DNA from 4 places in the Lysinibacillus sp. NPDC093712 genome. Region 2 is predicted to be linked to each of the others. Evidence: riboswitches for the same ligand, from Rfam matches in the RefSeq annotation. Region 2 holds a riboswitch; each other region holds the start of a gene.
What was found. Region 2 has a riboswitch for thiamine pyrophosphate ahead of thiT (energy-coupled thiamine transporter ThiT). Riboswitches for the same ligand answer to the same signal wherever they lie in the genome.
Positions count from the first base shown of each region.

Region 1: another riboswitch for thiamine pyrophosphate. It lies ahead of thiM (hydroxyethylthiazole kinase); the one in region 2 lies ahead of thiT (energy-coupled thiamine transporter ThiT).
Region 3: another riboswitch for thiamine pyrophosphate. It lies ahead of thiW (energy coupling factor transporter S component ThiW); the one in region 2 lies ahead of thiT (energy-coupled thiamine transporter ThiT).
Region 4: another riboswitch for thiamine pyrophosphate. It lies ahead of thiC (phosphomethylpyrimidine synthase ThiC); the one in region 2 lies ahead of thiT (energy-coupled thiamine transporter ThiT).

Region 1 is NZ_JBNNUU010000002.1:927,839-931,041, forward strand. Features, by position in the region: gene mbcS (acyl-CoA synthetase MbcS) at 1-1,232, opposite strand, end outside; TPP riboswitch at 1,427-1,525, shown strand; gene thiM (hydroxyethylthiazole kinase) at 1,616-2,371, shown strand; gene thiD (bifunctional hydroxymethylpyrimidine kinase/phosphomethylpyrimidine kinase) at 2,371-3,195, shown strand; gene thiE (thiamine phosphate synthase) at 3,185-3,203, shown strand, end outside.
Region 2 is NZ_JBNNUU010000008.1:101,512-104,714, forward strand. Features, by position in the region: gene ACQKNX_RS21440 (AAA family ATPase) at 1-909, shown strand, start outside; gene ACQKNX_RS21445 (hypothetical protein) at 1,097-1,219, opposite strand; gene ACQKNX_RS21450 (DUF4870 domain-containing protein) at 1,248-1,580, opposite strand; TPP riboswitch at 1,709-1,816, shown strand; gene thiT (energy-coupled thiamine transporter ThiT) at 1,938-2,498, shown strand; gene map (type I methionyl aminopeptidase) at 2,753-3,203, shown strand, end outside.
Region 3 is NZ_JBNNUU010000003.1:434,258-437,460, forward strand. Features, by position in the region: gene ACQKNX_RS14730 (MFS transporter) at 1-995, shown strand, start outside; TPP riboswitch at 1,051-1,158, shown strand; gene thiW (energy coupling factor transporter S component ThiW) at 1,380-1,871, shown strand; gene ACQKNX_RS14740 (VWA domain-containing protein) at 1,929-3,203, opposite strand, start outside.
Region 4 is NZ_JBNNUU010000011.1:111,907-115,109, reverse strand. Features, by position in the region: gene ACQKNX_RS23640 (methyl-accepting chemotaxis protein) at 1-153, shown strand, start outside; gene thiC (phosphomethylpyrimidine synthase ThiC) at 284-2,062, opposite strand; TPP riboswitch at 2,212-2,326, opposite strand; gene ACQKNX_RS23630 (AEC family transporter) at 2,374-3,203, opposite strand, start outside.

The DNA of each region.
Region 1 (3,203 bases), on a different contig from region 2:
TAGCCATCAGCATCTTTATATGCACGGTCGCCGGTTATATACCATTCTCCGCGGAATTGTAGGTTTGTGCGTTCAGGATCTTGGAAATATTTTTTAAAGAGTGCAGGTGTTTCACGATGCACTGCGATATCCCCAACAACACCTTCCGATACAGGATGTCCTAGGTCATCGATTATTTCTACTGTATTTCCTGGTGTCGGTTTACCCATTGAGCCGACGCGCGCTTCCATGCCAACCATTGTCCCAACAAGTAATGTATTTTCCGTTTGCCCGTAACCATCTCGAACTTGTATATCAAACGTTTCGGAGAACACTTTTACTACTTCACTATTCAGTGGTTCACCTGCTGATACAGCTTGGCGAATCTCGCTTAAATTATAGTCCTGTAAATTATTGAGTGCTGCCATAAAACGATACTCTGTCGGTGTACAACATAATACATTTACTTTAAATTTTTCAAGCAATGACAAATAAGTTGATGCATTAAATTTACCTTTATAAACAAAGGCTGTAGCACCACTGCCTAAAGTTGCTAGGAATGGACTCCAAATCCATTTTTGCCAGCCGGGTGCAGCAGTAGCCCATACTATATCATTTTCTTGAACACCTAACCAATTCGGTGCTGTTGTCCGTAAATGAGCATAACCCCAGCTATGTGTATGAACAGCTGCCTTAGGATTGCCAGTTGTCCCACTTGTATAGGCTAAAAATGCATTGTCTGTACTTTTTGTCGGTGTAGGATTCGTATAGTCTGTAGGGTGCTCCTCCATTTTTTCAAGCAACGGTTGCCATGGTGCATGAGCATGACCAATAACATATTGCATAATACCCTTTAAGTTTTTTACTTCGTCAAATTGCTCAATATATGGCTCGTAGGCAATTATTCCTTTTGCATTTGCATGTGTAATTCGATATTCGATATCCTTTGTACGCAACATTTCTGAACTAGGGATAATCGTTAAGCCCGCTTTCAATGCCGCTATGTAGACGATATATGCCTCGACAGATCTTGGAACCATAACTAAAAGCACATCGCCTTTTTTTAGTCCCTGCGTAGTAAATACATGGGCCGCCTGATTTGCTTTTTCAAGTAAAGTTGCATATGTAATGTGTTGAATTTCTTCATGATCATTATAAACAATTAATGCATTTTTAGTAGGGTCTTGAGCATATTTCTCAATCTCCTCAACAATGTTATACCATTCTGGTGCGATTAAATCCTGTCTTTTCATAATAACTGCCTCCTTATTGCTAGGTTTATTATAAAACTCATTTTTTATGATTTTCAATGGATGAACCTTATTTTAAGAAAGTCATGACAATTATCATGGTTTATTATATGGCATCAGTCACTGCTTTCCAGTTAATGATAAAATGCTATTGAATACTGTGGATAGGTATGTTACATTTTGGACAACTAAAAACTTCATGATTGCGGGGGGACTCATAGCGAGTTGAGAAGGTAAAACCTGACCCTTTGAACCTGTTAGTTAATACTGACGTAGGGAGCAACACACATCTTATTATTGATGATAAGCTCTTTTTACGTGTATATTTCGCACGAAAAAAAGAGCTTTTTTGCATGCTTACGTCCGTCCAAAAAAGGAGGACTACGATGATTTTTCAAACTATTCGTAAAAAACAGCCACTCATTCATTGTATTACAAATTATGTTGTAGCAAATTTTCAAGCAAACGGCTTATTAGCAATTGGCGCTTCGCCTGTAATGGCAGATGAATCTCTGGAAGTTGAGGAGATGGTATCGATTGCATCAGCCTTATTGATTAATATTGGCACGCTTACTACCCGTACAAAAGAATCGATGTTACTTGCTGGAAAAAAGGCAAATGCGCTAGGTGTACCGATTATTTTGGATCCAGTTGGTGTTGGAGCAACAAATTTACGTAAACAAGTGGTACAGCAATTATTAGAAGCCGTTCATTTTGCTGTTATTCGTTGTAATATCGGTGAGCTTGCCGCTATTGCTGATGTTCATTGGCAACAAAAAGGAGTAGATAGTGGCAGCGGTTCAATATCTGTTGAAGATAAAGCAAAAGAAATTTCTAAAAAATATAATTGTATCGTTATTGTAACTGGTGAAAAAGATTTTATAACTGACGGAGAGCACTCCCAATGGATTATTGGTGGACATGCTCGAATGACAGAAGTTACAGGAACTGGTTGTTTGTTAAGTGCCATTTGCTGTGCAGCTTATATTGCAGGCAATGAGCCATTTTCTCAGTTGTGCAATACATTAACGTGCTATAAAAAAGTGGCTGAACATGCCGCTTCATCTGCGCCATATAACGGTGATTTTGCACTGTCGGTCTTAAATGAATTACACCGTTTATCGAAAGGCGGTGAAAAATAATGCATATTGTAACGACAATAGCCGGCTCAGATAGTGGTGGTGGCGCTGGTATCCAAGCTGATTTAAAAACATTTCAGGAATTAGACGTATTCGGGACATCCGTTATTACTGCTTTAACAGCACAAAACACATTAGGAGTGAACGGTGTACTTCCAATTGAACAAGCTTTTGTAAATAAACAACTTCATTCACTTCTAGATGATTTTTCAATTAGTGCAATAAAAACAGGTATGCTTTTTTCCTCTGATATAATTCACACAATTGCACGAGCTATGTCTAAGTTAAATATTCCGCTTATTGTTGATCCTGTAATGATTGCCAAAGGTGGCGAAAACTTATTACAACAAGAAGCAGTTGAGGCATTAAAAAAAGATTTATTACCTCTTGCGACAATCGTAACACCTAATATCCCAGAAGCAGAGACACTGACTGCTAGAAAAATACACAATTTATCAGACATTCAGCAAGCTGCTCAATCATTATTAAAATTAGGTGTTCAATGTGTCATTATCAAAGGCGGACATTTACATGACGATCATTTTGCAACAGATTATGTATTTTTTGAAGATGGCGAAACATTTTCAATGCAATCTACTCGAATTGCAACGAAAAACACGCATGGAACGGGCTGTACATTTTCTGCTGCATTAACCGCTTTTATTGGTCAGAAAATGCCTTTAAAACAAGCGATTATTGAAGCGAAAAAATTTATTCAACTAGCCATTAGCCATGATTTATCGCTTGGAAATGGCAATGGACCAACGAATCATTTTGCTTACAAAAAATTTCATGATACTTGCGAGGTGACCATACATGAAACGTAGTGACTTAC
Region 2 (3,203 bases):
AAACTGAATGACAAGCGTGAACAGTTTTTAGTAAGCATGAAAGATGTTGGTTTTGCAACGTATGAAGACTATGCTGCTGCGAAGCGTAGCGTTAGTCAAATTGATGATTTACGTAAAGCATGTCGTGATTATACCTTACAACTACATTCCTTACAGCAACAAATGGAGGACGGAGCAAAGCATCTTGAAGGAAAAGAGAAGCAAAATCTAACAGTATTAGAGGAAAAGCTTGAGATGCTCCGTGCCACATATGAAGAAGCATTTAAAACCTTACAACAGACGCAAAGCTATGCAAAGGCATGTGCTGACTTTATTGATAAAGTAGAGGAAACGGCAAAGGAAATCCGTGTACTTGAAAAAGAAGCAGGTCGTGTAAAAGAGCTTTACACAGTGTTGAATGGTCAAAATCCGAAAAAACTTTCCTTTGAGCGGTATATTCAAATTAATTATTTAGATAAAATCACTGCGGCAGCAAATATTCGTTTATCCCACTTATCCAATGGACAGTTTGAATTGCGCCGTTCAGATAGATTAGAGAAACATGCGAAGCAAAGTGGGCTTGGCTTAGATGTCTATGATGCGTACACAGACCAATTAAGAGATGTTAAAACATTATCAGGTGGGGAAAAGTTTAATGCATCATTAAGTCTTGCATTAGGTATGGCCGATGTAATTCAAAGCTTCCAAGGTAATATTCGTATCGAAACAATGTTTATTGACGAGGGTTTCGGTTCATTAGATGAGGAAGCGTTAAATAAAGCGATTGACACGCTAATTGATTTACAAGACTCTGGAAGAATGATTGGTGTTATTTCACATGTAGCCGAGTTAAAGGCTGCTATGCCGGCAGTATTACACGTTGAAAAAACGTTGAGCGGACATAGTACAACACATTTTGAAGTAAAATAAGTGCCAGTCACTCAAACAATTCTGAATTCTTATGGCACTGCTAGTAGCGTTAGACCAACAAAAGTGCCAGTCACTCAAACAATTTATGTATAACAAAGTAAAAACCTACGAAGCCTCCTGCGACTTACAGAATGTTGCGCTGCCAGAAAGCGAAGTGGGTTTTTACGTTATAGGAGCCCATTGGCTATTATTTTTTGTGTGTCGTTACGTTTGGAGTTGTTCCTTTTTTTGCTGCGACCACTTTTTTGACAATCGGAATAACGATGGGCGCTAATTTTATAGCAGTTTTAACTACTTTTGATACTTTCATGAATACGACAGCTCCTTAGTACTAAATTTTAACGGATAACTCGTACAGCTTGAACAATATTCCAAATGACAATGCCTAATGAAACGAGTAAATAAATACCAAAAGATACAAACCATATGATAATAAATGTATTCCCATTAGACGAAGGATCAAACGTGTTTAATGACATTGTAGAAAATATAAAGACGATAAAGAAAATGATACCAAAGACAAACGGTATTAAATGAGAAATAAGTGCTTTGATGGAGTGTCTCTTGACATCACTATCCTTTGACACAAAATAAACGATTAACGGAACGATAAATGGTGCAAAAAAAATACTGAGATAACTAAAGGCAGATAAAATTTTTGGATTCTCCATAGTAGTCCCTCCTTTTTAATTATTTACGCATAGAAAACTCGAAAGTTTCAAAAAAATTAATGTTGAAAAGGTTGTAATTGCAAAAGTGTTTGCGTACAATGAGGGTGTTCAACAAAAAAATTAGATGTAACGACCACAAGGGGAGCTGATGATGTCAGCTGAGACTGGGCACGTAATGCCTTTACTCTTCGAACCTGTAAGTTAATGCTTGCGTAGGGATGTGGATAGAAACCGACACTTTTACGATGTGAGGCTCTGTCCTGGCATCGTTTTTTTATGCCGGATTGACATGCATATCAAATTGATTTCTATTCCTGCTCTTGTATCCTACATCGGAACAAAGGAGAGAATAATAATATGGACAAAAAAAGATTACTCATGCTGGTGGAAATTGCAATTTTCGCAGCGGTAGGACTTGTACTCGATCAAGTTTCCTTTAAAGTATGGGCACAAGGTGGCTCGGTAAGCTTAGTAATGATACCTATCATCTTAATGGCATTTCGTTGGGGCCTCTTGTCAGGGCTCACAACCGGGCTATTGATTGGTGTTATGCAAACAATGTTTGGTGCTTATATTGTGCACTGGTTTCAAGGATTACTAGATTACGGGGTAGCATTTACCGTAGTAGGTTTAGCGGCAATCGTTCGTGAACCTGTATTAAAAGCGGCAACAGCTTTAAATAAAAAGAAAATGGCCGTTTATATTGTCATTGGTACGGTGTTAGCTGGATTCCTACGTTATCTTGCGCACACATTTGCAGGTGCAGTATTCTTTGCAGAATATGCTGGCGAGCAAAACGCATGGATTTATTCAATCATTTACAATGGAACATACATGCTTCCAGCAACAATTTTAACAGCAATTGTTGCTGTGCTATTATTTACAGCTGCGCCACAATTATTGCAGCGAAAATCTTAAACACTATAAGACTGTCCTAAAAGTGAAAATAGTATGCTAAGTGTTACTTAGTATGCTAATTTTTTTATAATCCAAGATCTCCACGTGATTTGGTCGCTATTTTTTAGTGGAAGAACTTCAAAAAAGGTCTGATTATTATTTGCATGGCACTTATGAAATAATGTTAGCATAGAATAATTAAAGCGTTTGGCGTTATGGACATATAAAGTTATGTTATATTAATGAATAGATATTAGATGAAAGGGACGTTAAAAATGATTGTAAAAACGCAAGAAGAAATTGAAGCCTTTAAAAAAATTGGTCGCATTTGTGCAGAAATTCGTGAGGCAATGAAGGCAGCTACAAAACCGGGTGTGACAACACTTGAATTAGATGAAATTGCAGGCCGCATGTTTGCTGAAGCAGGAGCTATTTCTGGTCCTAAAGGTGAATATGATTTCCCAGGATACACTTGTATTAGTGTCAATGAGGAAGTTGCCCATGGTATTCCAGGACAACGTGTTATACAAGAAGGGGATATTGTAAATATTGACGTATCCGGTTCACTGAATGGCTATTTTGCAGATACAGGTATTTCATTTGTAGTAGGGGAAGGTTACGAGGATAAAGAAAAACTTTGCCACGTAGCAAAAAGTGCCTTTGATCGCGCTATGACAAAAGTAAAAGCAGGTTCTAAATTAAACCAAATTGGGAAAGCTGTAGAGC
Region 3 (3,203 bases), on a different contig from region 2:
CGGATCGATATGGTCGAAAAAATTTGATTGTTTTTGGTCTGATTGTAACTGGTATTGGGCAAATTTCGTTCGGGCTATCTACAGACGTATGGATGCTTTTTGTTGCTCGTTTCTTAGGAGGTTTAGGTTCTGCCTTTGTAGCACCTCCAATTATGGCGTTTGTAGCAGATATTACAACGTATGAAGAACGAGGTAAAGGAATGGGCATGTTAGGTGCCGCGATGTCTCTTGGTTTTATGATTGGACCAGGTATTGGTGGATTCCTATCTAAAGTTAGTTTGCATTTCCCATTCTTTATGGCTGGAGGAGCTGCTATTATTGCCTCTATCCTTTCATTGTTGTTATTACCTTCTACAAAACCAAGTGCAGCTCAGAAAGCACAAAAGCAAGACAATCTTGTGAAGCAGATGGCACGTTCAGTCCAAATGCCATACTTTGTTATGTTGATTATTATGCTAGTGTTCTCGTTCGGCATTGCCAATTTCCAAACGACATTATCATTATTTGTGACAGACAAATTTAACTACACACCTACCGATATTGCGATAATTTTAACTGTCGGTGGCGCATTTGGTGTTGTTGTACAAATGTTCATCATAACACCACTCTTTAAGCGCTTTGGGGAAATGAAAGTTGTATTAGTCAATTTATTTATTGCTGCTGTAGCTATTTTCCTCATATTATTTGTTTCTGGCTTTGCACTTATTTTAGTTGTCGCAACGATTTTCTCAACGGCAACAACACTTATTCGCCCAGCCGTCAACACACTGATTTCTAAACTTGCTGGCAATGAACAAGGTTTAGCCGCTGGACTTACCAATGCCTATATGAGTCTTGGAAATATGATTGGTCCTGCACTTGCGGGTCTTTTATTCGATTGGAATATGAACAGTCCTTATATATTTGGGGCAATTATTTTAATGACATGCTTCTTATTAGCGCTCATTTGGACATTGAAAAAGGCTCCGCATCTTATGCAGCCCGATACAAATTAGTCCATTGACAATTATTTGTAATATGGTACATTTATTATCGAAAAATTAAATCGTTTAACACCACTAGGGGAGTCTTTACAAGGCTGAGACGTATATGCTCATATACGGACCCTTTGAACCTGATCTAGTTCACACTAGCGGAGGGAAGTGGCGACGCTTGCTTTCGTGTAATTTAAAAATGCAAGGCCGCTTCCTTTCGTGACAAGGAAGCGGCTTTTTTATATTCATTAGACAGTGCTATCGGCGATTTTGCGAGGTCTACCGGCGATTTGTCCGGTTTTATCGGCGATTTCAGGATTTTCATCGGCGATTTCTCGCATTTTACCGGCGGTTCACTGGGTTCTATCGGCGATTCATCACACAAAACTTAAAGGAGTAACTATCATGTCTATTCGAAAACTAACTACTATGGCTTTATTAGTAGCTATTGCAGTAGCAGGCTCTATTTTTGTCTCCATTCCAACTGGCATTGCTCGTGCTTATCCTGTACAACATGCGATCAACGTCATCTGCGCCATTCTATTAGGTCCTATGCCTTCTATCGTCGTTGCTATAGTTACAGCATTGATTCGTATATTAACAGGCACAGGCTCCCTTTTAGCGATTCCTGGAAGCGTCATCGGTGCGGCATGTGCAGCCTTTGCTTATAAATACAGTCGCAACAACTGGCTAGCTGGTATTGGTGAAATATTTGGCACGGGTATCCTTGCCTCGTTCGTTGCTGTACCATATGCGCAATTATTAATGGGAACGTCCGTAGGAGCATTATTTTTTATGCCTGCATTTTTTACATCTAGTTTAATTGGGGCGTTTCTTGGTATTTTGATTGCTAGCAGTCTACGAAAAAACGCATCGCATATTCTTATTACGAAGTAGCTATGTGTATAAAAAAACGATGGCAATTGCTTTTAGCAATGTACCATCGTTTTTTAATTAAGAGCGTTTTTTCATCCCTTTTAATAACTGTGCAACGTTCGTGTCCTCTGCCTGTACAGTTGCTTCATCTACAGACTTTTCTTTTTGCTTATGTCTTGTTATGAAGCTCCATCCAAAGCGTCGAATCGTAATATCTACAAAGAATAACAGCATCCCCGTTAATAGTAACCATGTTGCAATATTTTGGCGCTCTGCTCCTTTGTTAGTGAATTTACGGAACACGTCTTGTGGTTCTTTCAAGACAGAGCCACCAGTTTGCTTCGTTAGTTGCTCGACAAGTGTTTCATTCACAGGGCGTAATTCATATTCTGCACTGTACGGTACGCTTAGTCCAGCCTGGTAAATGGCCTGCTCTTCGTCAGCAATACGGAAAAAAATCAACCCTGGTTTAGCTTGGACAACTGCACGTACTTGCGAGGCAGAAATCGTTTCAAGCTGCAAATCAAGCTCCTCGCCAGATTCATCGACAGCGACAATATCTAAAAAGGCAGCTTCATTTGTCGGGTCCGTGATGATAAATGAGCCATCTGTATCAAGACGTACATCATAGGCTACATCATTATAACTTGGTAGCATTTGCGAAATGATTGTTTGCCAAAATGATCCCCATTCTTGCCACCTTGCCCAGTCACCAGCCCATTTCCCTGTCGAATCTGATGTGAAAGCGAAAGTTTTACCAAGTCCATATTGCCATTGAGCCAATACAGGGTCTTCCTTCTCGCTTTCGGCTATTACTGCAGCTCCCTGCTTTGCTGTCGTACCAATATATGCATTCATTTGTGGCACACCATTTGCAAAGAGTGCATTCCATCCAGCTGCATTATAAATGGTAGGGTAAAATGGATTGTCTTCTATATAAGTACGGGAAATCATCGCTGTCTCACGTGATAAAATTGAAGGAATTGTTTGTTCATCAATAACATCATAGAAACGACCACTGCCCATATCACTTAATGACTGTAGTAAGTTGCCATCTGCATCTTGCCCAATCGCCACTGTAGAAAGTGTAATCCCTTGTTCCTTACCATTTTCAATTAAATCTTCATAATTGCCTGATTGTGACTGTCCGTCAGTTAATAAAATAATATGCTTCCTCTGCAATTTTAAATCTGCCAAACTATCATATGCCGCTGCGAGTGAGCTATATATTTCCGTACCACCACCTGGAGTCACCGATAAAATTGTATCAACTGCTTCCTCTTTATTACCAAGTGGTCCGGTTTCAATAATTTCCCAAGGTCGATCATCAAAGGCAATAAAACCAAGCGTATC
Region 4 (3,203 bases), on a different contig from region 2:
TCTGTGGCAAAAAATGCGGCACAGCAATCCGAATTGATAGCTGCGGCAATTGAAGAGCAAACATCAATCATTCAAGAGGTTAACGCTGTTGCAAAATCATTAAGTGATGAGGCAACAACCCTTCAAGAAGAGATAAATAAATTTAAAGTCTAATAACCAGCATAAAAAGAATAAGTGTTAGATTGACTGCAATCAATCTAACACTTTTTTGCTATATACGCTGTTATCCGATACGACGAATACTTTTCGCACCGTCTACCGTGCTCTAGTTTCTATTTCTTTATCATTGATACAGTCTGCTACCAGCATCTTTGAACTCTTTTGCCTTTTCCTGCATCCCTTGATGGATAGCTTCTGTCGTATTTAAATCTTTGTCCTTAGCATAGTTTCGAATATCTTGAGAAATTCTCATACTGCAAAACTTAGGACCACACATCGAGCAAAAATGTGCCGTTTTTGCTCCTTCTGCTGGTAAAGTCTCATCGTGATATTCTACAGCTCGCTCTGGATCTAACGATAAATTAAATTGATCGCGCCAACGAAACTCAAAGCGCGCCTTTGAAAGAGCGTCATCTCGCTGCTGTGCACCAGGATGACCTTTAGCCAAATCCGCTGCATGTGCCGCAATTTTATATGTGATAACACCTACACGAACATCTTCTCGATTTGGTAACCCTAAATGTTCCTTCGGTGTTACATAGCACAGCATAGCTGTTCCGAACCAGCCAATCATTGCTGCGCCAATTGCTGATGTAATGTGATCATAGCCAGGAGCAATATCGGTCGTTAGAGGACCCAATGTATAAAATGGTGCTTCTTTACAAACTTCCAATTGCTTGTCCATATTTTCCTTAATAAGATGCATTGGCACATGCCCAGGTCCTTCTACCATCACTTGTACATCGTGCTTCCAGGCAATTTGCGTTAACTCACCTAACGTGTCAAGCTCTGCGAACTGTGCCTCGTCATTGGCATCTGCAATTGAGCCAGGTCGTAAACCATCCCCTAACGAAAAGGCAACATCATACGTTTTCATAATTTCACAAATTTCTTCAAAATGAGTATATAAGAAATTTTCTTGATGATGGAATAGACACCACTGTGCCATAATGGAACCTCCACGCGATACAATGCCGGTTACACGATTAGCTGTAAGCGGTACATAGCGCAGCAACACACCTGCGTGAATCGTGAAGTAATCAACCCCTTGTTCAGCTTGCTCGATTAGCGTGTCACGATACACCTCCCACGTTAAATCCTCAGCAACGCCATTTACCTTTTCAAGTGCCTGATAAATTGGCACTGTTCCAACAGGCACAGCAGCATTACGAATAATCCATTCGCGGGTTGTATGAATGTGCTTACCAGTAGATAAATCCATAATATTATCAGCACCCCATCGTGTTGCCCATGTCATTTTTTCAACTTCCTCAGCGATGGATGAAGTTACAGCTGAATTTCCAATATTGGCGTTAATTTTCACGTGGAAGTTACGGCCAATAATCATCGGTTCCGCCTCCGGATGATTTATATTAGATGGCATTATAGCACGCCCTGCTGCAATTTCTGCACGTACAAATTCTGGTTTTAAATTTTCGCGAATCGCTACAAATTCCATTTCTGGCGTAATAATTCCTTGTCTTGCATAATGCAGCTGTGTCACATTACAGCCTTTTTTCGCACGTAAAGGTTTGCGAGAAAGCTTTGGAAAAACATTTTCCTTTATGCGCGGGTCATCCGCGTTGCGGAATCCATTATCCTCGGGCTTAATGGTACGTCCCTCGTATTCCTCTACATCGCCCCGTTCTTTAATCCACGCACGACGCAAAGCTGGTAAACCTTTTGTAATATCGACTTTGTAAGTTGGATCTGTATAAAGGCCACTCGTATCATAAACTCGTATAGGTGCATTATTCTCTTCACCAAAGCTACCCGTTGTGGGGCTTAGCTTAATTTCACGCATTGGCACTAATATATCTGGACGTGATCCTTCTACATATACTTTTTTACTTCCGTCAAAGCTTGTCATAATGTTCATGTTTTTTTCGCTAACTGTTGTCATTTACTATTCCGCTCCCTTTTACGTAAATTATTAAAAGGACCGAATCTAGCCCACTCCAACAAGTAGCATTACAAATAAAAAGCCGAATCCAAAAAAATATTGGATCCGGCTGTACATGTAAGGTTACATTTATCGCAAAGTTCAAGGAGTGCGAAGTTCATTAACTTTCCCACGCTGGTATGAGCCAGATCAGGTCCAAAGGGTCAAGAAACCTCAATGCGTTTCCCTCTCAGCCCGACTCATCGGACTCCCCTAGTTAAGCTATTCAGTTTGATGCTAGTGTAACAGATATTCCTAATAGATGGAAGTCATTAAGTAAATAGTATTTCTGCCATATAAATTACGATTGTTACTGTAATACAGCTAACAATTGTTGAAAAAAGCACCGTTTGTGCAGCGGTTTCTGACCCTAAATCATATTCTAGGGCTAGACTCGAGCTATTACGCGATGTTGGGAATGCACTTGCAATAAAGAGCGATTGGGCCACAACGCCATCTAAGCCGAGTACAAAAATTATTAGCAATGCAACAGCTGGACCTACTACAAGTCGTGTAAAACAGCTGACAAACACAGTTCTATTGAACATTGATTTAATTTCAAGCTGAGATAGTTGCGCACCGAGCGTAATAAGAGCAACAGCGATAAACCCATCAGCAACGTGGTCAATTGGAATACGGAGAAATTGGGGAATGCCAATATTAAAGAAATTCATTGCCACACCGATAATGAGCGCATGAATAATCGGCATTTTCAAGAAGTCCTTCACAATGGCCATACCTGATTTAGTTGAAGAAATTAAATTATATAAACCATATGTATAGGTCGTTACATTTTGAAAAATAACGAGAATAACTTGAATGGCCACCCCAATTGGTTGTGTCACAAAAATCATTTGCGCCACCGGAATGCCATAGTTACCAGAGTTAATGAGTACAACACTATTTTTAAATACCGCTGCCTCTGTTTTCTTTAAACCTAGCCCCTTCGCTATAAAATGACTAAGCACCATTTGACTCCCAATAAAGAGCACAATAAATAATGCCACTTCACCGAGCACCGATAGTTCCACGTTCGTTTCATATAAATTTACAAATACCGCTGCTGGCATAAAACAATATGTAATAAGCTGGGATAGCGCTT